DNA from 2 places in the Planotetraspora sp. GP83 genome. Region 2 is predicted to be linked to the other one. Evidence: riboswitches for the same ligand, from Rfam matches in the RefSeq annotation. Region 2 holds a riboswitch; the other holds the start of a gene.
What was found. Region 2 has a riboswitch for thiamine pyrophosphate ahead of ABH927_RS15220 (cytosine permease). Riboswitches for the same ligand answer to the same signal wherever they lie in the genome.

Region 1 (15,815 bases), on a different contig from region 2:
CAGGCGGCCGTCGCCGGCCTGAGCTGGGAGGGCGTGGAGGAGGCCCTGGCGGCGCACCCGAGGATCGGCGAGCGCCCGGCCGGGAACGACACGGAGGCCGCCTGGTCGCGGCGAGAACAGTCCGGCACGGCGGGCGCCGACCCGGCCATCCTCGACGCGATCGCGCAGGGGAACCTGGCCTACGAGAGGCGGTTCGGGCACGTCTACCTGATCTGCGCGACCGGCCGCCGGGCCGAGGAGATGCTCGACATCCTGCTCGCCCGGCTCGCCAACGACGAGGAGACCGAACGGAAGATCGTCAGGGACGAGCTCTCGAAGATCGTAAAACTGAGGCTGGCGAAGCTGTGGGAGGGCCGGTGAGCCTCTCGACGCACGTGCTGGACACCGCCCGGGGCCGTCCCGCCAAGGACCTGTTCGTACGGCTCTCGCGCCGCGCGGCGCACGGTTTCGTGCCGGTCGCCGAGGGCCGCACCGATGAGGACGGCCGGATCCGTGAGTGGTCGCCGCTGGGCCGGAAGTGGATCGCCGGCGCCGACCCGCGCCCCGGCACCTACCGGCTGGTCTTCGACACGGGGGCCTACCTGGGGGAGGACGCGTTCTTCCCCGAGGTCAGCGTCGTGTTCACCATCCGCGACGCCGGCGAGCACCACCACGTGCCGCTGCTGCTCAGCCCGTTCGCCTACTCGACCTACCGGGGAAGCTAGCATGATCATTTTGGGTCCCAACAGGTACGGCAAGGCCGAGACCAGGGTCGTGCGGGTCACCCGCCACGGGGACGCCCACAGCATCAAGGACCTCAACGTCAGCACCGCGCTCTCCGGCGACATGAGCGCCGTCCACCTGAGCGGCGACAACTCGGCCGTGCTGACCACGGACGCGCAGAAGAACACCGTCTACGCGTTCGCCGGGAAGCACGGCATCGGCGCGATCGAGGACTTCGCCCTGCTCCTGGCCCGGCATTTCGTGGACTCGCAGCCGACCATCCACCACGCGCGGGTCGCGGTCGAGGAGTACGCCTGGGAGCGCAACGCCGCCTCCGGGCACTCGTTCGTCCGGTCGGGCCGGGAGACCCGCACGTGCGTGGCGCACTACGACGGCTCGCGCGCCTGGGTCGTCTCCGGCCTGGCCGACCTGGTGCTCCTCAACACCACCAACTCGGAGTTCTGGGGCTACATAAAGGACGAGTACACAACGCTGCCGGAGACCCGCGACCGGATCCTGGCCACGGCCGTGAACGCCTCCTGGCGGCACGCCGAGCCGGATGAACGGGATTGGGACAAGTCATACGACAGGGCGCGGCAGGCCATGCTCGCCGCGTTCGCGGACACCTACAGCCTGTCCCTGCAGCAGACCCTCTACGCCATGGGCGCCCGCGTGCTGGCCGGCTGCCCCGAGATCTGCGAGGCGCGGCTCTCGCTGCCGAACAGGCACCACCTCCTCGTGGACCTGTCGCCCTTCGGACTGGGCAACGAGAACGAGGTGTTCTTCGCGGCCGACCGGCCGTACGGGCTGATCGAGGGCGCGGTGCTGCGCGACGACGCCCCCGCCGCCGGACCGGCCTGGGAGTGACGTGATGGACTTCCTGCGCCCGCTGACCTGGGACGAGGCCCTGGCGTACAAGGCCGGGCGGCCGGAGGCGACGCCGATCCAGGGAGGCACCGACGTCATGGTGGAGATCAACCTCGACAAGGGCCGCCCGGCCGCCCTGCTCGACCTGAATCCGATATCGGAGCTGGCCGGATGGTCCACGGAGGGGCGGACCATCCGCGTCGGCGCCGGGGTGACGTACTCACGGCTGATCGCCGAGCTCGGCTCCCTGCTCCCCGGGCTGGCCCAGGCCGCCCGGACGGTGGGGTCGCCGCAGATCCGCAACCGCGGCACGGTCGCGGGGAATCTCGGGGCGGCCTCGCCCGCCGGGGACTGCCATCCTCCGCTGCTGGCGTCCGGCGCGGTCGTGGAGGCCGAGTCGGCGCGGGGCACGCGGATGATCCCGATCGGCGAGTTCTACACGGGCGTGAAGCGCCACGCGCTCGCTCCCGACGAGCTGATCCGGGCGGTGCACGTCCCGGCGGCCACCGGCCCGCAGTACTTCTCCAAGATCGGCACGAGGAACGCCATGGTGATCGCGGTCTGCTCGTTCGCCATCGCGCTTCATCCGGGGGAGCGGCGGGCCGGGACGGGGATCGGCTCGGCCGCGCCGACCCCGCGCCGGGCCGTCGCGGCGGAGGAGTTCCTGGCCGGGGAGCTCGACTGGGACGGCCGGTCGGCGCTCGACCCGGGCGTCGCCAGGCGGTTCGGGGAGCTGGTCGCTGAGGCGGCCTCGCCCATCGACGACGTGCGGGGGCGGGCGGACTACCGTCTCCACTCCCTGGCCGTCATGGCCCGGCGCACGCTCGGCTGGGCCTGGAAAGACTATGCGGGGAGGGGATCGGCGTGAGGGTGCACCTCGACGTCAACGGGCAACGGATGGCCGCGGACGACATCTGGGAGGGTGAGAGCCTGCTCTACGTCCTCCGGGAGCGGCTGGGCCTGCCGGGCGCCAAGAACGCCTGCGAGCAGGGCGAGTGCGGCTCCTGCACGGTCTACCTGGACGGGGTCCCGGTCTGCGCCTGCCTCGTCGCGGCGGGCCAGGCCGAAGGCCGCGAGGTGATCACGGTCGAGGGCCTGGCCACGGGGGATCAACTCGATGAGGTGCAGCGGTCGTTCGTCGATGCGGGAGCCGTACAGTGCGGGTTCTGCACTCCCGGCCTGATCGTCCAGGCGCACTCGCTGATCGAGAGCACGCCGGAGGTCCCGGAGGACGCCGACATCAGGGAGGCGCTGGCCGGCAACCTCTGCCGCTGCACGGGCTACGAGAAGATCATCGACGCCGTCCGCCTCGCCGCGACCCGCAAGAAGGCCGCCCGTTGACCCCCCTCCAGCGTGATCATGCACAGGGTCCCGGAGCCGCCCCGCGACCTGCCGCTCCCCCCGCCGTGATCATGCACGGCTTCCCGCTCGCCCCCCGTGACCTGCGAGCCCTCTGTGCGTGATCATGCGACCCGGCGGGTCGTCATCGAGAACGCCTACATCGTCCCCGTGGTGGGCGAGGAGATCCCGTCCGGCCACATCGTCATCGAGGGCGACCGGATCACGGCGGTAGGTCCGGGAGGCGCGGCGGACGCGGGCGAGGCGGGAGCCGTTCCGGACAGGGCCGAGCGGATCGACGCCACCGGCTGCCTGGCCACCCCCGGGCTGGTCAACACCCACCACCACCTCTACCAGTGGGCCTCGCAGGGGGTGACGCCCGACGGCACGCTGTTCGAGTGGCTGGTCGCCAGCTATCCGCTGTGGGCGAGGATGGACGCCGAGGTCGTCGCGGGCGCGGCGACCGCCGGTCTGGCCTGGCTGGCGAGGTCCGGCTGCACCACCACGACCGACCACCATTACATCTTCCCCAAGGGACGCGGCGACCTCTTCGACGCGGAGATCGAGGCGGCCCGGCAGGTGGGCGTACGGTTCCACCCGTGCCGAGGCTCGATGGACCGCGGCCAGTCCCAGGGCGGCCTGCCGCCGGACGACGTCGTCGAGCGGGCGGACGAGATCCTCCAGGCCACCGAGGACGCGATCCGGAAATATCATGACCCGTCGTTCGGCTCGATGCTGCGGATCGCCGTCGCGCCCTGCTCGCCGTTCTCGGTCAGCGGCGAGCTCATGGTCCGCTCGGCGGAGCTGGCACGCGCGCACGGCGTCCGGCTGCACACGCACATCGCGGAGACCGCCGACGAGGACGAGCACTGCCGGGACCAGTTCGGCGTGCTCCCGGTCGAGTATCTCGACCAGCTCGGCTGGCTCGGTCCCGACGTATGGCTGGCCCACTGCGTCCACCTGACCGACAAGGACGTCCGCCGCTTCGCCGAGACCGGGACGGGGATCGCCCACTGCCCGTCGTCCAACGGCCGGCTCGGCGCCGGCATCGCCCGCGTCTCCGAACTGCTCCGCGCCGGGGCGCCCGTCGGCCTCGGCGCGGACGGCGCCGCGTCCAGCGAGATGACGCCGCTCGCGGGAGAGATCCGGATGGCCATGCTCATGCAGCGCGCCCGGTACGGCCCGCGCGCCCTGACCGCCCGCCAGGCTCTTGAGCTGGCCACCCTCGGCGGGGCCCGGTGCCTCGGGCGGCAGGCCGAGATCGGCTCGCTGGAGGCGGGCAAACTCGCCGACATCGCCCTGTGGAGGCTGGGCGGCTACCACGCCGCGATCGACGACCCGGTGGTCGCCTTCGCGTACGGCCAGACTCCGCCGCTGGCCCGCCTCCTGGTGGGCGGCCGGACGGTGGTCGAGGGGGGTGAGCTGCGGACGGTCTCCGACGCGGCGGCGGCCGAGGCGGGAGCGCGGGCCCACCGTCGCCTCCTGTCGGCCGATCTGCGAAGGTGAGCCCGTGAAAGGACATGTCGTAATCGCACCGGACAAGTTCAGGGGGTCGCTGACCTCGCCACAGGTGGCCGCGCACGTCGCGGCCGGGCTGCTGCTGGCCGGTCGGGGGGAGACGCCGTCCGTCCGGCTGCCGGTGGCCGACGGCGGCGACGGCACCATCGACGCCGTGGTGGCCTGCGGATTCACCCGCGTGGAGGTCGAGGCGACCGGCCCCACCGGCGAGCCTCTCCTCGCCTCCTACGCCGTCCGGGACACGGTCGCCGTGATCGAATTGGCGGAGGCGTCCGGCCTCCGGAGGCTCCCCGGGGACGCCGCGCCGCTGACCGCCACGAGCTACGGGACGGGCGAGCTCATCCTGCACGCCGTACGGCACGGCGCCACGCGGATCGTGCTGGGACTCGGGGGCAGCGCCTGCACCGACGGGGGAGCCGGCATGGCCCAGGCCCTCGGCGCGCGGCTGCTGGACGAGAACGGCGACGACCTGCCCTTCGGAGGGGCCGCGCTGCGGAGCCTGCACCGGATCGACGCCTCCGCGCTCGCGGAGCTCTCCGGCATCGAGTTCGTCGTCGCGAGCGACGTGGACAACCCGCTGCTCGGCCCGCACGGAGCCGCCGCCGTGTACGGCCCGCAGAAGGGGGCCACCCCCGGCGACGTGGCCGTCCTGGAGGCGGGCCTGGCCCGCCTGGCCGCGGTCGCCGCCCACACGCACAGCCTCGCCGGGGCGGTCGAGCACGACGGCACCGTGCGGAGCATGGGCGTGGCGGCCCAGCCGGGCGCCGGAGCCGCCGGGGGAGTGGGCTTCGCCGCGCTGGCCTTCCTGCACGCCGAGATCCGGGCCGGCATCGAGTATCTGCTCGAACTGGTGGACTTCGACCGCCACGCCGAGGGAGCGGCCCTGGTGATCACAGGCGAGGGCTCCCTCGACGAGCAGTCGCTGCGCGGCAAGGCCCCGGTCGGCGTCGCGTCCGCGGCGGCCAAGCACGGGGTGCCGGTCGTCGCGGTCTGCGGCCGGCGGACGATCGGCGACGAGGAGCTCCGGGCGGCTGGGATCGAGGCGGCCTACGCCCTGACCGAGATCGAGCCCGACGTCGAGCGCTGCATGACCGAGGCCGGGCCACTGGTCGAGCGCCTCGCCCGCACGATCGCCGAGACCCACCTGCAGGACAGCCCGTCGTGATCATGCACACCTCCCCGCCCACCCCGTCCCACCCGCGGAGCAGCCATGCGTGATCATGCGCCACAGCCGTACGACCTGGTGATCCGCTCCCGCCGCGTGGTGACGCCCGATGGCGAGCGGCCGCTCGCGGTAGCCGTACGAGACGGCAAGATCGCTGAGCTCCGCCCCTACGACGAGCCGTCGGCGGCTCGGGAGACGGTCGATCTCGGCGACCTCGCGCTCCTGCCGGGCCTGGTGGACACCCACGTTCACGTCAACGAGCCGGGCCGGACGCACTGGGAGGGCTTCGCGTCGGCCACCAGCGCGGCGGCCGCCGGAGGGGTGACGTCGATCGTCGACATGCCCCTCAACTCGCTGCCGCCCACGGTGAACGTGCCGGCCCTGGAGATCAAGCGCAAGGCCGCCGAGGGCCAGTGCCACGTCGACGTCGGCTTCTGGGGCGGCGCCGTTCCCGGCAACCTGGCGGACCTCGGGCCGCTGCACGAGGCCGGGGTCTTCGGCGTCAAGTGCTTCCTGTCCCCGTCGGGCGTGGACGAGTTCCCCGCGCTCGACCCCGCCGGGCTCCGCGACGCCCTGGCCGAGGTGGCGTCGTTCGGCGGGCTGCTCATCGCGCACGCGGAGGACCCTGGCTCCCTCACCGAACCGCTCGGCCCGACATATCCGGAATTCCTGCGATCTCGCACGCAGGACGCGGAGCGCAGGGCCGTCGAGCAGGTCATCGAGCTGGCGGCCCGGACCGGCGCCCGCGCCCACATCGTGCACGTCTCGGCCGCCGCCTGCGTCGAGCCGCTGCGCCGGGCACAGCGCGACGGCGTCCGGATCAGCGCCGAGACCTGCCCGCACTACCTCACGCTGGCCGCCGAGGAGGTCAGCGGGCCCGCGTACAAGTGCTGCCCCCCGATCAGGGAGGCCGCCAACCGCGACGCCCTCTGGCAGGCGCTGGCCGACGGCGTGCTCATGGGCGTCGTCTCGGACCACTCACCGTCGACGCCCGACCTCAAGGTGCCCGACTTCGCCCAGGCCTGGGGCGGCATCTCCTCGCTCCAGCTCGGCCTGCCGGTCATGTGGACCGCCGCCCTCTCCCGGGGGTACGGCCTGGCCGACGTGGTCCGCTGGATGGCCGAGGGCCCCGCCGGGCTGGTCGGCCTGCCGTACAAGGGGGCGATCAGCGTGGGGGCGGACGCCGACCTCGTGGCCTTCGACCCGGCCGCCGAGTTCACCGTGGACGTGGCCGAGCTGCGCCACAGGAACCCCGTCTCCCCCTATCACGGCAGGACGCTCACCGGCGTCGTGCGGACGACGTGGCTGCGCGGCACGCCGATCGACTTCACCACCCCGCGAGGGCGGTTCCTCAGCTCAAAGGACGGACAGAGATGACGGACTTCACCCGGTTGCCCGATCTGGCGCTCCGCACGTACGGCGGGGCGGTCGTCGCCGCCAACGACGAGTCGTTCGCCGAGCGGGAGGCGCTCATCAGGCCCGGGCCGCCCGCGTTCCGGGCGCACACGTTCGGCGCGAAGGGCCAGGTCTACGACGGCTGGGAGACGCGGCGGCGGCGCGAGCCCGGCCACGACTGGGCGGTCGTACGGCTCGGCCTCCCGGGCGTGATCAAGGGCATCGTGATCGACACAGCCTGGTTCAAGGGCAACTACCCGCCGCACGCGTCGGTCGAGGCGTGCGCGGCGGACGGCCACCCGGCGCCGGGCGAGCTGGACGGCTGGGTCGAGATCGTGCCGAAGAGCCCGCTGAGCGGCGACACGGCCCATGAGTTCACCGTCGACGACCCGCGCCGCTTCACGCATGTGCGGCTGAACGTCTTCCCCGACGGAGGCGTGGCCCGGCTGCGGGTGCACGGCGAGGTGGTGCCCGATCCCGAGTTCCTGAGGGACCTCACCGTGGACCTGGCCGCCCTGGAGAACGGGGCCCTCGTCACGGCCTGCTCCGACGAGTTCTACTCCTCGCCGAACAACGTCATCGCCCCCGGGCTCGCCCGGAACCAGGCCGAGGGGTGGGAGACCGCCAGGCGCAGGGACGGAGGCAACGACTGGCTGGTGGTCGCTCTCGCCGGGGCGGGCACGGTGGCCGTGGCCGAGCTGGACACCGCGAACCTGGTCTTCAACGCTCCCGGCTGGGCCTCGCTGAAGGGGATCGACGCGGAGAAGGCGGCGCTCGACGACGACGCGGCGTGGTTCCCCCTGCTGCCGAAGACCCGGCTGCAGCCGGACACGCGGCACCGCTTCCGCCTCGACAGCGACCGCCGGATCACCCACGCGCGGCTCGACATCTACCCGGATGGCGGCCTGGCGAGGCTGCGCCTACTCGGCCGGCTGGCCGAGTGAGCGGGGCTGGCCGAGCGAGCCGGGGCCGTACGCGCCAGGCGCGGGTGGCCGGCGAGCTGCATGATCACGTGAAGTGACTTCGCAGGTCACCGCGGCTCGCGGGGAACCTGTGCATGATCACGCCGGGTGGAGGGGCAGGTCATGGCGTGCCCCCGGGACTCCGTGCATGATCACGCCGGGGGTGAGGGGGGGTCAGTGCCAGATGGTGATTTTGGTTCCCATCGGCTGCTGGCCCAGCGGCTTCTCGCCGATGACGCGGCCGGTGCCGACGAGGTCACGGATCTTGACCTTGAACCCGGCCGCCCGCAGCTCCGCGCTGGCGTCGCGCAGATCCTTGAACCGGACGTCCGGCACGTTGACGAAGTCAGGCGTGGCGACCGAGTCGTCGTTCTCCCACGGCCAGTGCCAGCCGTCGTCCGGGCCCTTGGAGATGGTCAGGTGGACGACCGCCCCGGCCACGACCTCCGAGCCGCCGGACGGGTCCTGTGCGATCACCGTGCCAGGCGGGGTGTCGTCGGCCGTCTCGTAGATCTGGACGTTGAAGCCCTTGTCCCGGAGGAACTGCTCGGCCTGGTCGCGCATCATCTGCGTGACGTCCGGCATGAGCAGGCCCGCGCTCAGCACCAGGTTGACGCTGGAGTTCTTCCTGACCCGCTTGCCGACCACCGGGACCGTGCGGACGACCAGGCCGCGCGCCACGGTGTCGCTCGCGGTCTTGCTGACCCGCCCGACGCTGAGACCCGCCTCGGCGATCTTCGTCCGGGCGTCGGCCTCGCTGAGGCCCTCGACCTTCGGCACCGGGATCGTCTCCGGCCCGGCCGACGGGATCAGCGTGAGCAGCGACCCCTTGGCGACCTCCGCGCCGGGTCCCGGCTCGGTGTCCAGGACCCTGTCCTTGTCGAGGCGGTCGTCGAAGCGGGCCTTGCCGATCTTGACCTCGAAGCCCGCCTTCTCCGCCTGCTGCCTGGCCACGGTGATGTTCTGGCCGAGCATGTCGGGCACCTGCGTGTAGCGGCCCTGGGAGAACCACCAGCCGCTGAACGCGATCCCGGCGACCATCACGAGGGCCAGGCCGACGATGAACCAGTTGGGCCGCCACCCGCGCACCCGCCCCAGCAGGCCGTTCGCGGCGGGCGTGGGCGGCAGTTCGGACTTCGGCTGGATCATCGTGTGGCTGATCGGCCCCTGCGTGTGCTGGCCGGGCATCCCGTGCCCGGCCGACATGTACTGGCCCGTGCCGTACGGCGGGGCCGTGCCGGCCGCGGCGGCCGTCGGCGGGCGGGTGGCGTACTGACCGGTGTGCGAAGCGGTGTGAGAAGCGGTGTGCGGACCGGTGGGCTGGCCGGTCCGGGGGAGCGAGCGGTGCGTCTCGACGGCGGCGACCAGCATGGCGGTCGCGTCATCCGGGCGCTTCGCGGGGTCCCGGTCCGTGGCCGCGGCGACCAGCGCGTCCAGCGCGGGCGGCGTCTCGGGGACGATCGACGAGGGGGCCGGGACGCTGTCGTGCACGTGCCGGTAGGCGACCGACATCGGCGTCTCGCCGTCGTACGGCTGCCGCCCGGTGAGCAGCTCGAACAGCATGATCCCGGCGGCGTAGACGTCGCTGCGGGCGTCCGCCTGGCCGGAGGTCACCTGCTCGGGCGACATGTAGCCGATCGTGCCGATCATGATGCCGGTCTTGGTCTGGTTGGTGGCCTCGACCGCGCGGGCCAGGCCGAAGTCGACGACCTTCACCCGGCCGTCGTCGGCGAGCAGCACGTTCTCCGGCTTGACGTCCCGGTGGACCAGGCCCGCCTGGTGGGCCGCGCCGAGGGCGGCGAGCACCGGGATCATGATCTCCAGGGCCTCGCGCGCGGGCAGCCGCCCCCGCAGGCGGAGGACGTCACGCAGCGTCTTGCCCGGGACGTACTCCATCGAGAGGTAGACGTGGGCTCCGTCGGTGCCCTGGTCGAAGACCTGCACGATGTTCGGGTGCGACAGGCTGGCGACCGACTTGGCCTCGCCGATGAACCTCCGCACGAACTGGGGGTCCTCGGCGAGCGAGCGGTGCATCACCTTGACGGCGACCGTGCGGTCGAGCCGGACGTCCAGAGCCAGATAGACGGAGGCCATGCCGCCCCGGGCGATCCGGGACTCGACGCGGTAACGCCCGTCGAGCAGCTGCCCTACGAGCGGGTCGGTAAGCGTCGTGTCCACCCGCCCGAGTTTACGGGTGATTTGCCGCTCGCATGGCTTGCGAACCCCAAACCGAGACCTATTCGGCCGCCCATTTCCACGTCCGGAAACCGGCGACCATTCCCAAAACCGCTATAAACGACGCGGCGAGGACGCCTCAGCGTAGCGTTTCCTCGGGATCCGCCCGGCCAGCCGCGCCTGCCGTCCGGCGGTGACTGCGGATCGCATGGCGGCGGCCATCAGGCCCGGTCGCCGCGCCCGGGTCACCGCGCTAGCGAGCAGCACGGCGTCACAGCCCAGCTCCATCGCCAGCGCCGCGTCGCTGGCCGTGCCGATGCCCGCGTCGAGGATCACCGGGACGCCCGCGGACTCCACGATCAGCTCGATGTTGTGCGGGTTGCGGATGCCGAGCCCCGACCCGATCGGCGCGCCCAGCGGCATCACCGCCGCGCAGCCGGCCTGCTCCAGCCTGCGGGCCAGGGCCGGGTCGTCGCCGATGTAGGGGAGTACGACGAACCCGTCGGCCACCAGCCGTTCGGCGGCGTCGAAGGTCTCGATGGGGTCGGGCAGCAGGGTCCGCTCGTCGGCGATGACCTCCAGCTTCACCCAGTTGGTCTCCAGGGCCTCCCTGGCCAGGCGGGCGGTCAGCACGGCCTCCCCGGCGGTGAAGCAGCCGGCCGTGTTGGGCAGGACCCTGATGCCGCGGCGCCGCAGCACGTCGAGCACCGACCCGCGGGACGCCGGATCGAGCCTGCGCATCGCCACCGTGGTCAGCTCGGTGCCCGACGCCTCCAGCGCCTGGTCGAGCACCTCCAGCGAGGGCGCGCCGCCGGTGCCCATGATCAGCCGGGAGGCGAACTTCTCCCCGCCCAGGAGGAACACGTCTTCCGTCAGCGCGTCGTTGAGAACCTCGTCCATCGTCAGCCTCCCTGGACCGCGGTGAGCACCTCGACCAGGTCGCTCTCCGACAGCGCGGTCGTCTCCCATCCGCCCCGGCTCACGACCTCGCCGTTGACCGCCACCGCGACACCGGACGTCAGGGGCGTCAGGCGGCGTACGGCCTCGCCGACCGTCGCCCCGTCGGGCAGCTCGACGTCACCGCCGTTGATCGTCACTTTCATCTGATCGTCACTTTCATCGGCACTTTCAACGGCTGAATCTCCCTGGATCGCAGGACTTCACGACGTCCGGCACCTCGCCGCCGGTCAGGAAGGCCACGACGGCCTCCGCGGTGATGGGGGCGAGCAGGACGCCCGCCCGGTGGTGCCCGGTGGCGGCGAACACTCCCGGCGAACCGGCTGGGCCGATGAGCGGCAGGTTGTCGGGCGTCCCCGGGCGGAACCCCACCGCCGTCTCCGTGAGCGCCAGCTCGGTGATGCCCGGGACCAGCTCGCGGGCGTCGCGCAGCAGCTCGTAGACGCCGCCCGCGGTGACCCTGCCGTCGAACCCCAGCTCCTCCACGGTCGCGCCGACGGTGATCTCGCCGTCGCCCCGCGGGACCAGATAGGCGGGGGAGCCGTGCACCAGCCCCCGCACGCAGCGGGTGAGGAACCCCTCGGGGCCGCGCAGCCGGAGGATCTGCCCCTTGATGGGCCGTACGGGCAGCCCCGGCAGGAGTGACGGTGACCACGACCCGGCCGCGACGACCACGCTCGTGGCGCGGACGACCTCGCCGGAGGCCAGCCGTACACCGCCGGGACGGTCGCCGTCGGCGTCGCCGTCGCTGTCGGCGTCCAGCGCGGTCACGCGGCCGGGAAGGAGCGTGCCGCCCGCCTTCTCGAAGGAGGTGAGCAGGGCGCGCAGCACCCGGCGCGGGTTCACCCAGGCGTCGTCGCGGGCGAGCAGGCCGCCCCGGACCGACGGCGAGAGCATGGGCTCGAACGCCCGGCACTCGCGCCCCGTCAGCCGTTCCACCCGCAGGCCCAGGGTCTTCTCGAAGGCCGCCAGCTCGTCGAGGTAGGCCATGTCGTCCGCGCCGTAGGCGATGTCGAGGGTGCCGTCGGTGCGGTAGTCGAGGGCGGCGCCGCTCTCGTCCTCCAGCTCGGCGCGGAACGAGGGCCATCCGGCCAGGGACGCGAGGCCCAGGCGGAGCAGCGGCTCCTCCGTGTAGGTCACCTCGCTGACGGGCGCGAGCATCCCCGCCGACACGTGGGTGGCCCCGCCTCCTGGGGCGGGATCGACGACGGCCACCGAAAGGCCCCGCCGGGCCGTACGCCAGGCGACGGACAGGCCGACGACGCCGCCGCCCACGACGACGACGTCGTAACCGGAGCCATAACCGGTGCCGTGGCCGGTCTCGCGGCCGGTCTCCGCACGGACTCGCCGTGGATCGAGCACAGCGCTCCCTTCGCCGGCATTACCCGGATCAGGTCGTTTGCGGTCGAGAGCCGTACGCTCTCCTCTCAGCCCGGCCCGCCGGGCTCCCGCGCGTCTTACGTTCACAGCCTAGTGCTGATCGGTGGGCGTAACGCACAACACGGGCATCTCGCGCTGTGCGTACTACTTACCCAAGTCGTTATCGAATCTCCATTGGCGCGTGCCCGGGTTGACAATCTATGGTCAGGGCGTGGATCACGTTGTGGTGGTGGGTGCCGGCCTGGCCGGCGTGCGGAGTATCGAGGCGCTGCGGGCCCACGGGTTCGCGGGCCGGATCACGCTCATCGGCGAGGAACCCCATCGCCCCTATGATCGGCCACCGCTTTCCAAGGCGGTGCTGCTCGGCGAGACCGACTCCACTGTGGTCGACTCCGACCTGGACGCCCTCGACGTCCGGCTGTGCCTCGGGACCGCGGCCAAGGGCCTGCGCGACGGCGTGCTGGAGACCACCGAGGGCGAGCTGGAGTACGACGGCCTCGTCATCGCCACGGGAGCCGCCCCCATCCGTCTGCGCGGCGAGGGCCACCAGCACGTCCTGCGGACCATCGACGACGCGCTCGCGCTGCGCTCGATCCTCGTCCCCGGGGCCCGCGTCGCCGTCGTCGGCGCGGGCTGGATCGGCGCGGAGGTCGCCACGGCCGCGGCCAAGGCGGGCTGCGCGGTCACCGTGGTCGAGGCGGGCGAGACGCCGCTCTTCTCCGCGCTCGGCGGCGAGGTCGGCCGCCACACGAGCCTCTGGTACGGCGAGGCGGGCGTGGAGCTGCGGCTCGGCGCGGTGGTCGGCAGCGTCGACCCCGACGGGCTCACCCTCATGTCCGGTGACCGGATCGAGGCCGACGCGGTCGTCACGGGCATCGGCGTGCGGCCCGCGGTCGAGTGGCTGAAGGGCTCCGCCGTCGCCCTCGACAACGGCGTGCTGGCCGACGAGCACCTGCGGACGTCGCTGCCCAATGTGGTGGCCGTCGGCGACTGCGCGAACTGGTGGTCCCGCAGGTACGGCCGGCGGCTGCGGGTCGAGCACTGGGACACCGCCCTGGGCGCCCCCGACACCGCCGCCGTCACGCTCCTGGGCGAGGAGGCGGTCTACGACCCCGTCCCTTACTTCTGGTCCGAGCAGTTCGGCCGGATGGTCCAGTTCGCCGGGCATCAGGGCGCCGCGGCTCGGCTGCTGCTCCGCGGCGACCCCGGCGCGGACGCCAAGTGGGCGGCCTGCTGGCTCACGGCCGACGACCGGCTCGCGGCCATCCTCACCGTGGACCGGCCCCGCGACCTGGTGCAGGGCCGCCGCGCCGTGGAGAGCGGCCGGCGGCTGGACCCCGCGCGCCTCGCCGACCCCATGGTCACGCTCCGCGACTGCATTATGGCCTAATCGAGGTGTTTCCTGGCAGCTTCCCTGTGGTAATGGTGGATCCGTGACGCTTACTGTTGCGCAGATCGACCGGGAGACCGACGAACTCGTAGGGGAGTGGCTCCCCCTCTCGGACGCCGCCAAGAACCTCGGGCTCAGCATCGGCCGGGCCAAGCAGCTGCTCAAGGACAAGAAGCTCGTCGGCGCCCGCAGGGGCGGCGGGGAGCCGCACATCCCGAAGGTCTTCATCGCCGGAGGAGACGTGCTCAAGGGGCTTCCCGGGACCCTGACCGTGCTCGCCGACGCCGGGTACGGCGAGGTCGAGTCCATCCGGTGGCTGTTCACGCCGGACGACTCGCTGCCCGGCTCGCCGATCGACGCGATCGTCGCCGGACGCCACACCGAGGTCAAGCGCAGGGCCCAGGCGCTGGGATTCTGACCACCTGACCCGTGGCATTGTGGTCGGGTGACCGACACCCGGCGAGAGCGACTCGCGCAGGCCAGGCTCTACCTCTGCACCGACGCCAGGCGGGACCGCGGCGATCTCGAGGACTTCCTCGACGCGGTCCTCGCCGGCGGCGTGGACGTCGTCCAGCTGAGGGAGAAGGGCCTGGAGGCGCGCGAGGAGCTGGCACTGCTCGACGTCTTCCGCGCGGCCTGCGAGAGGCACGGAGCGCTCCTGGCGGTGAACGACCGGGCGGACGTGGCCTACGCCGCGCGCCCGGACATCCTCCACCTGGGGCAGGACGACCTGCCCGTGCCGGTCGCCCGGGAGATCCTCGGGCCGGACGTGCTGATCGGCAGGTCCACGCACTCCGCGGCCGAGGCGTCGGCGGCGGCCGCCGAGCCCGGCGTCGACTACTTCTGCTGCGGGCCGATCTGGCCGACGCCCACCAAGCCGGGGCGTCCCGCGCCCGGTCCCGCGCTGATCAAGCACGCCTCCGATCTCCGTACGGCACGGCCGTGGTTCGGCATCGGCGGCATCGACCTCGGCACGCTGGATGAGGTCATGTCCTACGGCGTGCGCCGGGTCGTGGTCGTCCGGGCGATCACGGAGGCCGCCGATCCCGGAGCGGCGGCCGCCGAGCTGCGGGCCAAGCTGGACGCGACGCCCCTCTGACCGGGCTTCGACCGGATCCGCCCGGTTCCGGCCCCGGCGTCCGTGACGGGCGTGTGTGCCCGGGCGCCTGTGACCGCGTGTTCGACCCGGCTCAGGTTCGCCGGGAGGTGGCGGCGACCGCCAGCGACGCGAGAGCCGTACGGGCCGTCTCGTCGATGGGGGCCTGCTCCAGCGCGCGCAGCGCGTCGTCGAGGTAACGCTTGATCATCCCCTCGCACGCCGCCCTGGCTCCGGAGTCCTCGATCGCGGCGCGGAGCCGTTCGACCCCCTCGGCGTCGAGCCGCGGATCGCCGAGCAGGCTCCGCACGGTCTCCGCCTGCGCGGGCGACGCCTCGGCGAGAGTCCGGGCGATGAGGATGGTCCGCTTGCCCTCACGCAGGTCGTCCCCGGCCGGCTTGCCGGTCTCGGCGGGGTCGCCGAAGACGCCCAGGATGTCGTCGCGGAGCTGGAAGGCGATGCCGACCTGCTGGCCGTACTGCACGCACAGCTTGTCGATCCAGGGGCGCTGGGCCCCCGCCGCCAGCACGAGCCCGAGCCGGAGCGGCTGCTCCACCGAATACTTCCCGCTCTTGAACAGGGCGACGCGAAGGGCGCTGTCGAACGTGCTCTGCCCCTGGGCCTGCTCCAGCAGGTCGAGATACTGCCCGCACATGAGCTCGGTCAGCATGTGGTCGTGCACCGGCTGGGCGGTGGCGAGCGCCTCGGGCGGCAGTCCGCTGGTCCGCCACATCTGGCCGGACCACACCAGCAGCAGGTTGCCCAGCAGCACGGCGGCTCCCTCGCCGAACTGCTCGGCCGAGCCGTGCCAGCCCGCCTCCGCGTGCATCCGCTCGAACCGCCGGTGCGCCGACGGCATCCCCCGGCGCA
Region 2 (15,815 bases):
GGATCGCCGGGCAGATTGGCGGGAACGGTGACGTAAGGATCGTGTCCGAGCGCCGCCATCCGCCCGTAGGCCGCGTAGTTGAGATGGTCACTCGACCCTGACGGCGGCAGGAAGGCGAGCACCGCGGCCGCCAGGCAGCCCGCCAGCAGGAGCCACCGGGCATCCGGCAGGCGGCGGAGCGACCGCAGCCCCGCGACGAGGCCGAGCGTGCCCAGGATGACCGCGGCGGCGGCCAGCCCGATGACAAGATGGCCATCGGGCCCGAGGCCGAGGGAGTACGGCGGCTGCCACGCGGGCCCGTGAAGCGCCGGCACCATGGCCGAGGGGCCGAGCAGCCCGATCGTGATCGTGATCAGGATCGACAGGCCGGAGGCGACGAGCGCCGGTGCCGGCGATGACGAAGATGCGGAGGCCCTCGAACGCCCGGCTGCCGTGAGCCGTCCCAACAGCCTTGGCCCCCGCGCGGTCTCCGTCCCGGCCCATTCCACCCCCGAATTCCACCACACCACCCCCACTCTCGGGGTGATCACGTGGTGATCATGCGCAGGTTCCCGGCCGCCAGGGCTGACCAGCCATCCCTCTTGGGGTGATCATGCACACCTTCCCGCAGTACGGCATCTAACTGGGCGGGAGCCAATGGTGATCATGCACAAGGGGAGTACCAGATCACGAAAGCGGAGACCCCTGCTTAGACGCCCGGATCGGGAATCTACGCATGATCACGAGCGGCGTTGGACCTGCTCAGCCAGGGCACGCGGAAATCTGTGCATGATCACGGACGGTCTTTGAGGCGGGGGCGGAGGGCGTCGACGCCCTGCTTGACCACGCTCTGAACCGTGGGCTCGCGGACGGTCAGGGCGCGGCCGACGTCGCGGAGCTGCTTGGCCCGGTGCAACTGGGCCCGCCAGTCGGTCCCGGTGGCCCGGTGGGCCATGTCGACCTCCACCTCGACGACCCGGAAGCCCTTCCTCAGCAGGTCGACCGTCATGCCCGTCTCGACGCCGAACCCGTGGGCCAGTGGCCGCGCCGCCTCGAACGCCTCCCGGGTCAGGCATCTCTGCCCGTTGAGTGGCTGTGTCGGCGCCCAGCCCGTCAGCCGCTTGATTCCGTCGCGGGCCAGCCGTACGACCATGCCGTGACCACCGAGCTTGACCCGGGTCGTGAACGTGGCGATGGTCATGTCGGCCGAGCCGGAACGGACCGGGACGATCAGCGGGAGGGCCGCCCCCGCCGTGTCCCCCAGGTCCGCGTCGAGGAAGAGCAGGTGCCGCGGCACGCCCTCATCGAGGAGCCGTACGGCTTCCGCCCCGCTCTCCATCGCCGCGGCCTTGCCCCTGTTGCGGCTGTGCCGTACGACACGGGCGCCGGCCGCCCTGGCCACCCGGCCGGTCTCGTCGGCCGAGCCGTCGTCGACGACGACCACGAGATCCACGCCGGGCAGCTTCAGGGCGGCCGCCACGGTGCCGCCGATCCGGTCGGCCTCGTCCTTGGCCGGGATCACGACCGCGGTGTCCGGAGTCGGCACCACCAGCTCGCCCATGTGTGTCTAGCCCTGCTGTTCCGCCGTGAGCACGTCGGCCGGCACGGCCTCGTGCACGGTGAAGACCGAGTCCAGGCCGGTGACCTGGAGGATCTTCCGTACCGCCGGCCTCGGCGCCGCCACTTCCAGGCTGCCGCCACGCTCGCGTAGCCGCTTGAGCGCGGACAGCAGCACGTTCATGCCGGTGGAGTCGCAGAACTCCACTCCGGACATGTCGATGACCACTCGGTCCGGCCCGGTTTCCAGCAGCCGGGTGAACTCCGACTGCAGCCGGGGAGCGGTATATAGGTCAATTTCGCCGGAGACGGCCATGACGGCGTGACCGGCGTGGGATTGCGTCGCGACTTTGAGCTCCACGAGGCGCACACTAGCGTCGTGACGGCCCCGGGTCACGCTCCTACGGAATTACCGAAGAGTCGTCCGCCCTTTGTCCCCGATTCCGTGGGCAAGTAAACGCGGAGTGCGCGAAGCTTAACGGTATGCGACACCGGCTTTGCCGGAAGGGGGGCCCGGAACCTCCGCGTCTTGGTCGTCACTTCGTGAAGGAGGGCGGGCGCCGAGCACAGTGGGCCCGACAGCATAATGAACACTGAACTTCCCGAGGATCCCCAGCGTCGGAGGCTACGGGAGCGGCTGGAGGTCATCCAGGTCCGCACAGAGAAGGCGTCCTCATGGCGTGACGCCGCCGCGCCACTCCGGCCGCTGATCAACCGCGAGGGGTACGTCCCGATCAGCGCGAGACTGGCGGGCGAGGACCTGGACTTCCTCGCCGCGGCCCGCGAGGAGCTGCTGAGCTTCCTGGAGCTGGGCATCCGGTTGCTCGACCTCCACCAGCCGAGAGACGCGGGCGGCATCACCAGTGACGCCGCCAACCCGATTCTGCGCTGCCGGAGCTGCATGTGGCGGTGGCCCTGCCCGACGTTCCGGGCGATGGCCGAGGCGTTCGTGCCGTACGACCACCCCGGAAGCCCCGAGGAGGATGAACGGCTCCGGCACCAGGGCGATCCATGACTCCCGGCACGGTCAGGGTGAGAGCGGCAGCCTGATCTCGAAGCGGCAGCCGGGACCTTCGTTGACCACGCCGATCTCGCCTTCGTGCGCCTCGACGATGCCCCGGGCGATGGCCAGGCCGAGCCCCGCGCCACCGTCCGGGCCGGGGGTCCGGGCGGCCTCGCCGCGGAACGCCACGTCGAACACGCGCGGCAGGTCGTCCTCCGGGATCCCTCCGCAGCAGTCGAGCACGGAGAGGCTTGCCATCCCCCCGTCGGCGACCGCTCGGACGGAGACCGTCCCGTCGGCGGGGGTGTGGCGGATGGCGTTGACCACCAGGTTGCGTACGGCCCGGCCGAGCTCTCCGGCGTCCGCGTTCACGGGCACGGCCGCGTCGGCCTCGCCGGACAGGTGAACCCGCTTGGCCCGGGCGAGGGGCTCGACTCCCGCGAGAGCATCGGCGAGGAGGTCGCCGAGCCCGACCCGGCCGCGCGACAGCCTCAGCGAGCCGGCGTGAATCCGGGAAAGCTCGAAGAGGTCGTCCACCATGCCCGACAGGCGATCCACCTCCAGCCGGATCTGTGTGTGATAGCGCTTGACGGTGTCCGGGTCGCCGGCCACACCGTCCTCGAGCGCCTCGGCCATGGCCCGCATCCCGGCGAGCGGAGTCCGGAGGTCGTGGCTGACCCACGCGACCAGCTCACGCCGGGCGCTCTCCAGGGCGCGCTCCCGCTCCCGGCCGAGGCGCAGCCGCTCGTACGCCTGCTCCAGCGCCGTGCTGATGGTCTGCAGCTCGGCGGGCAGCGGCCCTTCCGGTGGGCTGAACCGGCCCGAGGGCGACACCTTCTCCAGCGCCTCCACGACGCGCCTGCTGGCCAGCACCACCCGCCTCGCGTTGACGAGCGCGACGCCGAGGCCGACGAGCCCTCCGATGGCGACGACCGTGAGCACGATGTTCTTCGGGCGACCGTCGATGACCATCTCCAGCGTGATCGCCACGACCCCGGCGAGCGTCGCCGTGACGGTGACGACGGCGACCACCGCGAGCATCACGCCGATCGAGCGGCGGCGGAGCACCCGCAGCAGGGCGAGGCCGAGCCCGGCGATGATCAGGCCGAGCCCCGCGGTGACCGCGACGATCTGGAGGATCATGTCATCGGCTCGTATCGGTAGCCGACCCCCCAGACGGTGACGATGCGCCGCGGATCGGTCGGGTCGGGCTCGATCTTCTCCCGCAGCCTGCGCACGTGCACGGTCACGGTCGAGGAGTCGCCGAAGGACCAGCCCCACACCTGGTCGAGGAGCGCGGTGCGGCTGAACGCCTGGCGGGGGTTGCGCAGCAGGTAGACGAGCAGGTCGAACTCCCGCGCGGTCAGCGTGATCTCCTCGCCCCCGAGCCGCACCTCGTGGGCGCCCACGTCCACCACGAGATCGCCGTCGCGCAGGACGCCGGTTCCCGTGGGGACCAGCGCGCCCCGGGCCCGCCGCAGCACCGACTGGACGCGCAGCGCGAGCTCGCGCGGGCTGAACGGCTTGGTGACGTAGTCGTCGGCCCCCGTCTCCAGGCCCACGACCCGGTCGATCTCCTCGCCGAGCGCGGTCAGCATGATCACCGGCACCGGCCAGCGTTCCCGCAGCTTCCTGCACACCTGGAGGCCGTCCATCTTCGGCAGCATCAGGTCGAGCACGAGCAGGTCGGGCGGGTCGGCCAGGGCCCGCCGCAGCGCCTCTGCGCCGTCGCCCACGCATTCGACCTCGTGGCCGTCCCGTTCCAGGTAGCGGGCGACGACCTCTGCCACGGTCGGGTCGTCGTCGACCACCAGCACGCGCGCGGCGGCGTTTCCAGTCATCTCACTCCTAGGTCGTGTCCGTGGAGAAGGCACACCCTCACGGTATGGCCGCGCCGGGGTGTTCTCCGAGACACGTCATCACACCGTAAGGCCGGCCGGGCAGGTGCCGATGCGTGCCGTACGGCTGTCGCCCCGGCGCTGAGCCACGCGTCTTTGCGGAAGAGCTAGCGGGCTCTACGCCGCACTTGCGGACAAAGCGGTCAATCTTGGCCGCGCAAGGTCGCGACTGTCGGTGCCACGGCGTACTTTGTGGTCATGGCCCGTACTGTGCTGACCGTTCTGGGGATCATCCTGGCCCTGTGGCTGGTGTTCGGATTCGTGATCCCCGCGCTGTTCGCGACGCTGAAGTTCCTGTTCATCATCGCGATCATCGCCTTCCTGGTCGTCGCGGCGATCACTCTCGTCGGGAAGATGTCCCGCTGACGTGACCTCACTCCAGGCCGCCACCAGGTCGCTCGCCGGGTCCGGCATGGGATCCGGCGTAGGGTCCCTCGCCGGATTCCTCGCGGGGTTGTTCGCCGGCGTGCTCGCCGGCTCTCCCGGGCTCGGCCTGGTGACCGCGCTCGGCCTGGCGGGCGTCACCGTCCTGGTGTTCGCCTGGATCGTCGGCCGCCTGGCCGGCGTCACCGCGCCCGAGCCGTCGCCCGGGTGGCGATTCCAGCACGGCCGGATGCTGTTCGTCCGGTTCCGCGACCCCGGCACCGCGGGCCGTCCACGTCCCCGCGCCCCATCGGCAAGCCCGGCGCTCGCCTGATCCCTCGCCCCGTCCTCGCGGCCCGTCCCTCAAGGCACGTGCCGTACGGCTCCGCGACCCCGGCGCGGCTCCACGCGGGTGATCACGAGCGCCTTTCGTCATCTCTCGTCTCCGCGGGCATGCCCATCGCAGGCATGTCTCGCATGAGACGCCATCCGAGCGACATGCGCCCTGGACTCCGCCTCACCGCCCAGAACTTGGCGAGGGCGCGCACGTCCGGCTCGCGTCCCGCCCTCGCCTGACCGGTCAGACCTCGGCGGGGCTGCGCGTGTCCGGCTCGGCGTCCCGGCACATGTCAGGCCCCAGACGAAAGGCTCCGCCGATGTTCGATTTTGTGCTCGTGCCCGCCTACGACCTCATCCGTTCCCTGAGTGACCTCACCGGAGCGGTGCTCGCGATCGTCCTTTTCACGCTCGGCGTTCGGTTGCTCCTGCTCCCGCTCGGCATTCGCATCGCACGGGGACAGCGGATCCGGATGCGGCTCGCCCCTGACGTCGAGAAGCTGCGCAAGCGGTTCCGCCAGGATCCCGTACGGCTGAGCCAGGAGGTCAGCGCCCTCTACGCGAAGGAGGGCACGTCGATGGCCTCCGGCCTTCTTCTGCCACTGGCGCAGTCGCCGTTCTTCATGGTGGCCTACCGGCTGTTCACGTCCGCCGTGATCGCCGGCCATCCGAACCTCCTGCTCGCGCAGGGCGTGCTCGGCGTGCCCCTCGGCGAGCACTTCGGCGCGGTGCTGGCCGGGGCGGGGCTGTTCAGCGCGCCGGGACTGGTCTTCCTCGGCCTCTTCGCGCTGCTCGTGCTGGCGGCGTGGGTGGCCTCCCGCAGAGTGGACGAGGGCGTGCCGATGCGGCGGCTCCTGATGCTGCTGCCGTTCGGGACCGTCCTCGCGGCAGCGGTGCTTCCGCTCGCGGCGGGTCTCTACCTGCTCGTCACGACCGCCTGGACGACCACCGAACGCATCGTGCTCTATCCCCGCCCCGCCTGAACGGCCTTGGGGTCGTCGGCCCGTCCGCTGGCCGGGGCGACCGCTGTCTCAGGTACCGGCCCGTCCGCGTGCGGCCCGGGGTGCGCGCCGGATGCGGCGCCGGGCGAAGCGTAGGGCAGTCTCGCGAAGCGCCGCATGATCTGCTGGGCGAGCCGACCGTGAGCCACCACGACAACGGCGAAGGCCACGATGAGCGCGGCCAGAAGCGGCAGTTGCCCGTCATCGGCCAAGACGATGGCCTGCCCGTCGGTCACCCCGGTCCGGGCGCAGGCCCAGCCGGTAAGCGCCGCGGTGGCCCATCGGCCGCTGCGGCTGATGGCCGGGCGCGCGGTCGCGGTCGCGGCGGCTGGTACGGCCAGCACGGCGAAGACGACGAGAATCCCCACGGTCACTCCCAGGGAGAAGTGGCCGTCCTTGCCCATGGCGAGCGCGACCGCACGCATCAGGAGGCGGGCCACTGCTCCGCTCACCAAGCCGGCTATCAGCGCCGCGGCCAGCGCCGCGCCCAGCGCGCGGCCGAGCCGCCATCCGCTTTTCCGCATTCCATCCCCTAACGTTCCAAACGGTTATAGGGGTGGTCTTCGGATTGGGCAACGCCGGAAGAGTTCCGCAACCCGCCCGTGATGAGCGGGGTCTCGTCGGCCCGGGCGAAGGGCCGGAATGGCCAGGCGAAAGCCGGCCGGGGGCTATCCCGGGGGGCCGCCAGTGGGCTAGCCGACCTCGCGAAGCTCGGGGGTTCCGGTCTTCTGGGCCCTGGTTTCGGTCTTTCGCGCCTGCCCGTTTCGGGCGGGCCAGGTGGCGTGGACGATGGCCCACACGGTGGTGAAGTCGCCCTCGTGGCGGACTCCCCAGCGGTCCGCGAGGTACTCCACGATGCCGAGTCCCCGGCCGCCCAGCGACGAGAGCGTGGGGCGGCCGGCCCGTGGCTCGGTGGTGGCTCCCCCGTCGCTCACGGCTATCTCGATCTGGCTCTCGGAGCAGATCCATGCGACTCTGAGCTGGCCGGACGGGAGCGGATGCGCGTGTCGCAGGGAGTTGCTGACCAGCTCGCTCATGACCAGCACCGCGTCGTCCACCGCGGCTGCGCGCATCCCGGCGCCCTGCAGCTCCGCACTGAGGCGCTGACGTGCGACGGCGACGCTCGACAGTGCATAGGGCAACATCACGACGCTCGACGCACCCACCTCCCCGATTCCCCGTCAGGAGACTAGTCTCCAGTACGACCGAAATGCCCCGTTCGATCGTCCGGGAAACCGTGCCTCCGATCACAGCTTGTGCACATTGGACAATAGATCAGCTCTTACGTGGCTACCTCCTTACCGCTCCGGTGTGTCGCATCAGGTAAGGGGGTCGCCCCGTTCAGAACGACCCGCATCCGGGTGCCTCCGCCGGGCCGGGGAAGGGCTGTGACGTCACCTCCCTGGGCCCTAGCGAGGCTGCGCACGATGTAGAGGCCGAGGCCGACCCCGCCGAACCTGCGCCGGTTGCCGCTGTCCGCCTGGACGAACCGCTCGAAGACCCGGTCCCGGTCGGCGGGCGCGATGCCGACGCCCTCGTCGTCCACGACGAGCACCACACGGCCGTCCTCCGGCCAGGCCTCGACCCGGATCAGCCCGCCGTCCGGGGAGTATTTGAACGCGTTCTCCAGGAGTTGCCCGAGGAGGATGTCCGTCGCGAGCGAGTCGCCGTACACGCGCGGCAGGCCGTCCGGGATGTCCACCTCCACCCGGTGCCGGTCGGACAGGACCGGCAGGCCGAGCGTCGCCGCCCTGACCCGCTCCGCGAGATCGAAGATCTCGACCTTCACCTTCAGCTCGTCCGCGCCCGCCCGCGCGCCGAGCAGCAGGTGGTCCATGAGCTGACCCAGCGACCGGGCGCGCTCCGCGATCGTGTGCACGGCGGAGCGGCGCTCGCCGTCGGACAGATGGTCCCATCGGGAGTCGAGCGTGCTGGCGAAGCCCCGCACGATCGTGATCGGAGTGCGCAGCTCGTGGCTGGTGGTGGCCAGGAACAGATCCTTGGCCTCCTCCAGCTCCTTGGCCCTGGTCACGTCGCGGAAGTCGACGACGCTCTCGCCGGTCTCGTGGATCTCCGCGCGGAGGACGTCCAGCCAGCGGCCGGACGACAGCTGGATGGTCAGCTTCTCCCCCGGCGCGGGTAGCGGGAACGGCGGCGGGCCGCCGATCACCTCGTGGGCGGAGAAACCGGTCAGCTCGGCCGCCGCCGGGTTCCACTGGATGACGTCGCCGGCTTCGTCCAGCACGGCGATGCCGTCGGCGCTGGCGTCGAAGACCGCTCGCTCGTGGGCGCGTTGCCGTACGGCGTCCTGGTAGGCCATGGCGTTACCGACGGCGATCCCGGCGTGTCCGGCGAGGAGCTCCAGCAGCTCCAGCTCCAGATGGCTGGCCTTGCGCTTGGCGAACAGCGCGTAGAGCGCTCCATAGGGACGCCCGCCCACGGCCGCGATGCCGACGGCGATGGTGTGCAGGCCGGGCACCCGCGCCCAGATGAGGTCCTGGAAGCCTTCGGGGCCGGTTTCGAGCATCACGGTCTTGCCCGTGCGCAGCAGCTTGCCGACCAGGCTGCTGTGCAGGTCGGCGGTGGCGCCCCGGAGGGAGTCGGGTAACTGGTGAACACCCACCAGCCGGAGGCGCTCGCCGTCGATCGACACGAAACCGCCCGCGTCGGCCCCGGTGAGCTCGGTGAGGCTGGCGGCGATCCGGTCGAGCACGACGGGCAGGTCGAGCTCGGAGTTGATGTCGCCGACGACGTCGGTGAGCCGTCGCACCAGCCGGGCGCGCCGGGCGACCCGGTCGCGGGCGGCCTCGTCGTCCTCGGTCGGGTGGTACACGTTGACATAGCCGAGCAGCGCCCCCGTACCGGTTCGCAGCGCGCTCGTGTCCACCCGGACGTCGAGGAGCCTGCCGTCCCGATGGAATCGCCGGGTGCGCAGCGACACCGGGCAGCCGGTCCGCACGCGTTCGAGCACCGCGTTGTGCTCGGCCATCAGCTCGGCGGGGACGATCGGCGCCCGCCTGCCCATCAGCTCCTCGGCCGGCCATCCGAACAGCCGCTCGGCCGCGGCGTTCCAGCTCAGGACCGCCAGGTCGCGGTCGAGGGCGACGATGGCATCGGGCGAGCTCGCGACGACGGCGCGGGCGATGCCGTCCTCGTCCGCGTCGTGTGCCCTGGTGTCACCCACGCCCCCCATCGTGCCTTCTTTCCTCAGGTGATCTTGGGGTTTTCCGCCGGGTGGGGACACCTCCGATACGCTTCCCTCAGGTAGCGACAGGAAGTGGGGCGCCATGTCCACAGGGGACCTCGAAGCCCTGCTCCGTGTGACCGCGCCGGGTTACGTGGGGGAAGCCCCTCCCGATGTGGCCTTCGGGACCACCGACACGCCGGTCGGGCGCCTCACGCTCGCGGTGACCGGCCGCGGTGTGGTCGCCTGCAGCTACGACGACGAGCACGCGGTCTTCGCACGCGTGTCGAGGGCCATCGGGTCGTTCATCGGGCCCGATCCCCGCCGCCTCGACCCGGTCAAGCGCGAGCTTGACGCGTATTTCGCGGGCAGGCTCCGGACCTTCTCGACGCCTGTGGACCTCCAGCTCGTCAGCTCCTTCACCCGGACGGTCGTGCAGATGATGCTCGCCGTGCCGTACGGCAGCGTCACGACATATCAGAAAATCGCCGAGCGGATCGGGCGGCCGCAGGCGCTGCACGCGGTGGCCAACGCCCTCGGTGGCAATCCCGTGTGCGTCTTCGTGCCGTGTCATCGGGCCGTGGACTCGTCCGGCGCCCTCGGCGGCTACGCCGGAGGCCCCGCCGCCAAGGAGCAACTCCTCCGCCTCGAAGGCGCCCTTTCCTAGACAAGCTTCCCCAGCCTCTCCCACAACACCGACCTGACTCACACGACGCCAGGCGACGCGATCAGCCGGCCGCCGACGCACCCCTGGTCGCCGGACGAGAGCCGTCGGCGTCTCCCGGAAAGCGTCCTGGCAGGAGGCGCCGCAACAGGCGCGGCGGTCCTGTTCTTCAGCCAGCTGATCGCCCCGTAAAGGCGCGGGAGGCCCGGCGGGTGAGGGATCCGAGTGCCAGCGTCACCAGGGCTGCGACGAGGAACGCGGCGAGCGCGGCGTTCATCCACGGCTGGTGGACGAACCCGATCGCCGAGCGCACGTGGCCCCACATCGTGTCCCACCAGCCGACCGTCGGCGTGGCCGTGACGATCCAGTAGGCGACGAAGCCGAGGACCCATGGCACGACCATGAGCCAGCGCGACGGCGCGTCGCCGGCCGTGTTCCACCGGGCGGCCCCCTGGAGGAGGAAGTAGTCGACCACGAGGACGGCGAACATCGGGACGAAGACGGCGCCGATCACGCTCAGGAACGCGCTGTAGGAGTTCACGTCCACGAACAGCGCGATCACGGTCGTGAGCACGCCGATGGCGACCGAGATGATCCGCCGGTCCACGCGCGGCAGGAGGTTCTGGATCGAGACCGTCGTCGAGTAGACGTTGGCGAACGACTGGTCCACCTCGCGCAGCACCAGGATGCCGAAGAAGAGCGCCCCCAGCGGCGCCGCCACGAACGGCTCCCACACCCTGTTCCCGTCGTTGCCGACGAGCGCGAGCGCGGCGATGCCCAGGGCCAGGCAGGCGACCTGCGCGATCGTGTATCCGCCGACCACTCCCGTGAACGCGGCGGCGCTCGACCTGGAGTGCCGGGCGTAGTCGGCGGCCATCGGCACCCAGGAGACCGACAGCGCGATCACGTAGTCGACGGCGGGGGCGAAGGCTTCCCAGGAGCCGTGGGCCAGCGACGGCCCCCTGCTGAACAGCGCTACCAAGAGCCAGACCATGGCGACGACCACGCCCGCCGTCACGTAACGTCGCAGGATCCGCACCGCGCCCAGCGGACGGATCGTCAGCGCGATCGTCAAGGCCCCGGCCACGATCGCCCACACCTTGTACGGCACCGCCGTACCGAAGACGGCCTGGGCCCCGGTCGCGATGACCCAGAGCTCGAAGGCGCCCCAGCCGAGCATCTGCACGATGTTCAGCACGGTCGGAACGTAGGACAGCCTCGCCCCGAAGAGCCCCCGGAGCAGCACCATCGCAGGCTGACCCGTCCGCGCGCCCGGGATCGCGGCGAGGCCGACCATGGCCGTCCCGATCAGGCTGCCGACGACGGCCGCGAGGACGGCCCCCGTGAAGGTGAGCGGCTTGCCGGTGAGCGGGTCGAGGAGGAGCAGCGCCCCGGAGAAGCCGAGGAGGCTGACGCCGAGGTTGGCCCAGAAGGACCCCTGGTCGAGCAGGCCCAGAGTTTTCGGGGCCTCCTCGTCCAGGGTCAGCGGCACTTCCGCGTGCTCGGGGGACTCGGGGGACTCGGGGGAAACGACGGCGGACGTCATCGCACACTCCCTACGCCGGCATTACCCGGACAGGTTCATGCGGTCGGCGGCGCGCCTCGTGGAGGAGCCGCCCTCTCAGCCCGGTTTCGCCCGAGCTCCCGCGGTATCTGAAATGTCGTACCGGATTATGGCATCAAAGGGTCAAATGTCCAAAGATCTACGCGACATAAGGGGGTTGGCCGGTCTCGCTCACCATCGGACGTCCGGCGGCGGCCCACGACTGCATGCCGCCGTCCACGTTGACGGCCTCCCAGCCGACGTGGTTCAGCCAGGCGGTCGCGTGGGCCGAGCGTCCGCCGACCCGGCAGATCACGTAGACGGGCCGCCCCTGCGGCACCTCGCCGACCCGCTGCTGGAGGTCGTTCAGCGGGATGTGCGCGGCCTCCGGCGCATGGCCCGCCCGCCACTCGTCGAGTTCGCGAACGTCCAGCAGGTACGCGTCATCAGGTACGGCTTTCGCCGCGATTTCCGGCATCGTCATGCGCCCAGTATCCATGTCGCGCCGCCCCGCGCGGGCTCGATGCCTCCCTGGAGCCCCAGCGCTACCAGACAGGGCGGAGGGCTGCCCGGCCTCCGGAGGCGTCCACGAAGGCGCGAAGGTCCTCGTGCAACCGGTCGAGACGGTCGGGCCCGATGATCGACGCCCATCGGTCCTCGGCCCGCCCCCAGAGCTCGTCGGCGTGCTCCACATAGGTCCGGCCCTTCGCCGTGAGGCCCAGCACGCGGGCCCTGCCGTCCGTCGGATGCGGGCGCCGCTCCACGTAGCCCCAGCCCTCCAGCTCAGCCACGATCTTGGAGGCCGCCTGCTTGGTGACCCCGAGGTGGTCGGCCAGATCGACGGTGGTGGCGTCATCTCGGCCGAGCAGGAACCGGAAGGTGTACCCGTGTGCGGGGCGCAGTGGCTCGCGCCCCTCCGCTTCGATCCCCGCGTGCAACTCGTCCGTCATGACGCGATAGGCCATCGCGATGAGCAGCGGGATCTCGCCTCGTCTGCGGATCATGCCAGCGCCCCCCTTGACCAGATGGTCAACCTGATTTACCTTATCGGGATATTAGTCAACTGCATTGACCATATCAGGAGGTAAGTGATGACAGTGGCCACGCTCGCCGACGCGCCGGCCTTCCAGTTCGACGGGGTCACGTTCCGGCCGCTCGCGGTGCCGTCCAGAGGATCCACCGAGCTGGCCGTCTGGCGTGCCGAGCTGCCGCCGGGGAAGGTGGGCGCCGAGCACAGCCTGACCCACGAGGAGATCCTGATCGTGCTGAAGGGCACCGTCACCGGGACGATCGGCGGCAGGCCCGTCGTCGCCGGGCCGGGCGATGCGGTGATCTTCCCCGCCAACACCCCTGGGCGGCTCGGCAACACCTCGGACACCGAGCCGGCGGAGTTCATCTGCTGCACAACGGCCGGGATCAAGGGTTTCATCGGCGACCAGACGATCACGCCACCGTGGTCGGCCTGATCCCTATTTGAGCAGGCGGGACAGGCGGCGGTCCGCGAGGGGCTTGCCGCCTGTCTGGCAGGTCGGGCAGTACTGCAGCGACGAGTCGGCGAACGACACCTCCCGGATCGTGTCGCCGCACACGTCGCACTTCTCGCCCGTACGGCCGTGCACCCGCAGGCCCGACTTCTTCTCCGACTTGAGGTCCTTGGCGGCCAGCCCCCGGGCTCGCCCCACGGCGTCACGCAGGGTCGTCACGATCGCCTCGTGCAGGCCGGCGATCTGGGCGTCGGTCAGCGTCGCGGCGATCTTGAAGGGGGACATCTTGGCCACGTGCAGCACCTCGTCGGAGTACGCGTTGCCGATCCCGGCGATCACCTTCTGGTCCCGGAGCAGCCCTTTGATCTGCGTACGGCTCCCGCCCACGATGGCCTTGAGCGCGTCGGGGGTGAAATCGGCGGCCAGCGGATCGGGGCCGAGGCTCGCGACGCCCGGGACGTCCTGGGGGTCTCTCACGACGTAGACGGCCAGGCGCTTCTGGGTGCCCGCCTCGGTGAGCTCGAACCCGGGCGCCCTGCCGTCCTCGTCGGGCGAGAGCCGTACCCGCACCGCGAGGGGGCTCTTGCCGGGGCGGACGGGTTTCGCGCCCGAAAGGTCGTCGCGCCAGCGCAGCCACCCGCCGCGCGCGAGATGCGTGACGAAGTGCAGGCCGTCGACATCGAGATCGAGGAACTTGCCGTGCCGGGTCACCCCGGTGACGGTGAGCCCGCCCAGCGCGGTGACAGGCGGGTCGAAGGTCTTCAGCGCCTGGATCGCCACCACGTCGACACCCAGGACGGCATGGCCGACGGCACGCTCACGGAGGAACTCGGCGAGCGCCTCCACCTCGGGTAGCTCCGGCATGCCCTCCACAGTAATCGGCGGCGATCGGCGTTCGCGAGTGGACGCGGACGAGAGCCTCGATCGTTTCCACAGCCTGTGGACGATCAGGGGACGTCCCAGAAGGCGAGCTCGTGGTGCATCCCCTCGGTGAACAGCGCCTTCGCCCGGTCGGGGTCGGGGGCCGCCTCATCGATCATCACGGCGATCCGCTCGGCCAGCGCGGCGAATCCGGGATCGGCGTAGGTGTCCACCCAGGCCCGGTAGCGCGGCTCCGTGGGCGGGTTCTCGGCGAGAATCCGCCCGAGTGTGGAGTATCCCCACATGCAGGGATAGAGCGCGGCGAGGCCGTCGGCGTAGTCGGCCGCCGACCGCAGCAGGAAGGCCGTGTACGCGGCGCAGGCCGGACCCTTGACCGCGCCGTCGAGATCGGCTCCGAACTGGGCGGACAGCGACCGGTGCAGGGACAGCTCGTCGTGCCAGGTCAGATGCGCCAGGTCAACCAGGTCGCCGAGATGGCCGTCCGGAGCCTGCCAGGCCAGCCTGGAGAACACCCGCACGTAGTCGAGGAGGAACAGGTAGTCCTGCTCCAGCCACGACCGGAACACCGGCACCGGCAGATCACCCCTCACGATGCCCCGCACCGTCGGATGGGCGAGCTGGGCGTCGAGCAGGGGTCTGCCGATCTCGTGCAGCTCGCGAGAAATCGTCATGAATCAACCATTCCAGAGGCGGCGGACCATCGGGCGCGCGTGCTCGCCGTACCTCCTCCCGAGTTCAGGCGAGGTCCGGGTCGAGAGTCGAAGCATTTGCTTGATCGCGCACTCCGGATCTCCTTCCAGTCCGTCCTCCTCCATGATCGCCCGGACGATGTCGCCCTCGACGTGCTGGGCATCTGCTCTCAGGCCTGCGCGACTATCAGGCTCCACGTGCCGTCACGGGCCGGTGGTGCCAGGCGTTTTCACGCCCACCCTGGGGCACGTCATCCGCCCGCGGCGTCCTCGGCCTCCCAGCGCAGCAGGTCGCCCGGCTGGCACTTGAGCACCTCGCAGAGCGCGGCGAGCGTCGTGAAGCGCACCGCCTTGGCGCGGCCGTTCTTGAGTACCGCCAGGTTGGCGGGCGTGATCCCCACGCGGTCCGCGAGCTCGCCCACGGACATCTTCCGCCTGGCCAGCATCACGTCGATGTCGACGGCGATCGGCATCAGATCACCTCGTCCAACTCGGCCTGCATCTGCGCCGCTTCGACGTCGCGCGCGACGGCCTGGGCGAGCAGCATCCGCAGCACGAGCACGATGAGCGCGACCCCCAGGATGGCCAGGCCAACCCCGCCCATGATGACGGTGACGCCCGGGTCGGCCCGCTGGCCCGGCGCATTGAGGGCCGTGACCGCGAACCACAGGAGGGCAGCCGCCACGATCGCGCCGATCACGACGTCCACGTACCGGAAGGCGGCGTGGGAGAACACGGTTCCGCGTCGCACCATCGTCACCAGCCGCCATACGCAGACCAGGGCGACCTGGACCGACACCATGCCCAGGATCGTGATCACGCGCAGCGGGGTCAGCGGAAGCGACCCGTCCTCCGGGTCGCTCCCGCTGATCAACACCCACACCATCCCTGCCTGTACGAACACGGTGCCGGCGAGCACCACCACGAGCACGGCGCGAAGCGCACGCACTGCCAGCTTTCCCATGGCCCATCCTTCCATCGAGTTACGATGGGAATCTATCGAACTTCGATAAGTGAAGCAAAGGTTTGGGACAGACACGGCAGCTGTAGATCGTGATCTTCGTGGTGCTTGTGCCCTGGGCAGCCCCCGGTCGCCCTGGCCCTCCCCGCAGTGATAGCGGTGGGCCAGCGGGTGAACCTCTCAGGCCGTAGGTAGATCTTTTAGCGCGAACACCAGTGACAGACCGGCGGGCGAGGGCTGCGACAACGCGGGCACGAGTTCAGCCGGAGCA

Region 1: another riboswitch for thiamine pyrophosphate. It lies ahead of thiO (glycine oxidase ThiO); the one in region 2 lies ahead of ABH927_RS15220 (cytosine permease).

Annotation. Positions count from the first base shown of each region.
Region 1 covers NZ_JBGCBZ010000003.1:312,757-328,571, reverse strand. Annotated here, with positions in the region: gene uraD (2-oxo-4-hydroxy-4-carboxy-5-ureidoimidazoline decarboxylase) at 1-360, shown strand, start outside; gene uraH (hydroxyisourate hydrolase) at 357-704, shown strand; gene pucL (factor-independent urate hydroxylase) at 706-1,569, shown strand; gene ABH927_RS06340 (xanthine dehydrogenase family protein subunit M) at 1,574-2,437, shown strand; gene ABH927_RS06335 ((2Fe-2S)-binding protein) at 2,434-2,910, shown strand; gene ABH927_RS06330 (8-oxoguanine deaminase) at 3,025-4,413, shown strand; gene ABH927_RS06325 (glycerate kinase) at 4,418-5,590, shown strand; gene allB (allantoinase AllB) at 5,636-6,967, shown strand; gene alc (allantoicase) at 6,964-7,929, shown strand; gene pknB (Stk1 family PASTA domain-containing Ser/Thr kinase) at 8,122-10,125, opposite strand; gene ABH927_RS06305 (thiazole synthase) at 10,237-11,022, opposite strand; gene thiS (sulfur carrier protein ThiS) at 11,025-11,225, opposite strand; gene thiO (glycine oxidase ThiO) at 11,251-12,441, opposite strand; TPP riboswitch at 12,430-12,541, opposite strand; gene ABH927_RS06290 (NAD(P)/FAD-dependent oxidoreductase) at 12,671-13,849, shown strand; gene ABH927_RS06285 (Rv2175c family DNA-binding protein) at 13,893-14,267, shown strand; gene thiE (thiamine phosphate synthase) at 14,295-14,948, shown strand; gene ABH927_RS06275 (polyprenyl synthetase family protein) at 15,040-15,815, opposite strand, start outside.
Region 2 covers NZ_JBGCBZ010000009.1:140,685-156,499, forward strand. Annotated here, with positions in the region: gene mptB (polyprenol phosphomannose-dependent alpha 1,6 mannosyltransferase MptB) at 1-530, opposite strand, end outside; gene ABH927_RS15160 (glycosyltransferase family 2 protein) at 773-1,540, opposite strand; gene ABH927_RS15165 (STAS domain-containing protein) at 1,547-1,897, opposite strand; gene ABH927_RS15170 (hypothetical protein) at 2,123-2,551, shown strand; gene ABH927_RS15175 (sensor histidine kinase) at 2,564-3,682, opposite strand; gene ABH927_RS15180 (response regulator) at 3,679-4,380, opposite strand; gene ABH927_RS15185 (hypothetical protein) at 4,636-4,803, shown strand; gene ABH927_RS15190 (DUF6412 domain-containing protein) at 4,805-5,134, shown strand; gene yidC (membrane protein insertase YidC) at 5,457-6,119, shown strand; gene ABH927_RS15200 (hypothetical protein) at 6,101-6,661, opposite strand; gene ABH927_RS15205 (ATP-binding protein) at 6,830-7,282, opposite strand; gene ABH927_RS15210 (PAS domain S-box protein) at 7,420-9,321, opposite strand; gene ABH927_RS15215 (methylated-DNA--[protein]-cysteine S-methyltransferase) at 9,425-9,988, shown strand; gene ABH927_RS15220 (cytosine permease) at 10,155-11,531, opposite strand; TPP riboswitch at 11,521-11,643, opposite strand; gene ABH927_RS15225 (rhodanese-like domain-containing protein) at 11,689-12,012, opposite strand; gene ABH927_RS15230 (MarR family winged helix-turn-helix transcriptional regulator) at 12,074-12,532, opposite strand; gene ABH927_RS15235 (cupin domain-containing protein) at 12,620-12,994, shown strand; gene ABH927_RS15240 (Fpg/Nei family DNA glycosylase) at 12,998-13,876, opposite strand; gene ABH927_RS15245 (TenA family protein) at 13,960-14,565, opposite strand; gene ABH927_RS15250 (helix-turn-helix domain-containing protein) at 14,835-15,056, opposite strand; gene ABH927_RS15255 (DUF2975 domain-containing protein) at 15,056-15,547, opposite strand.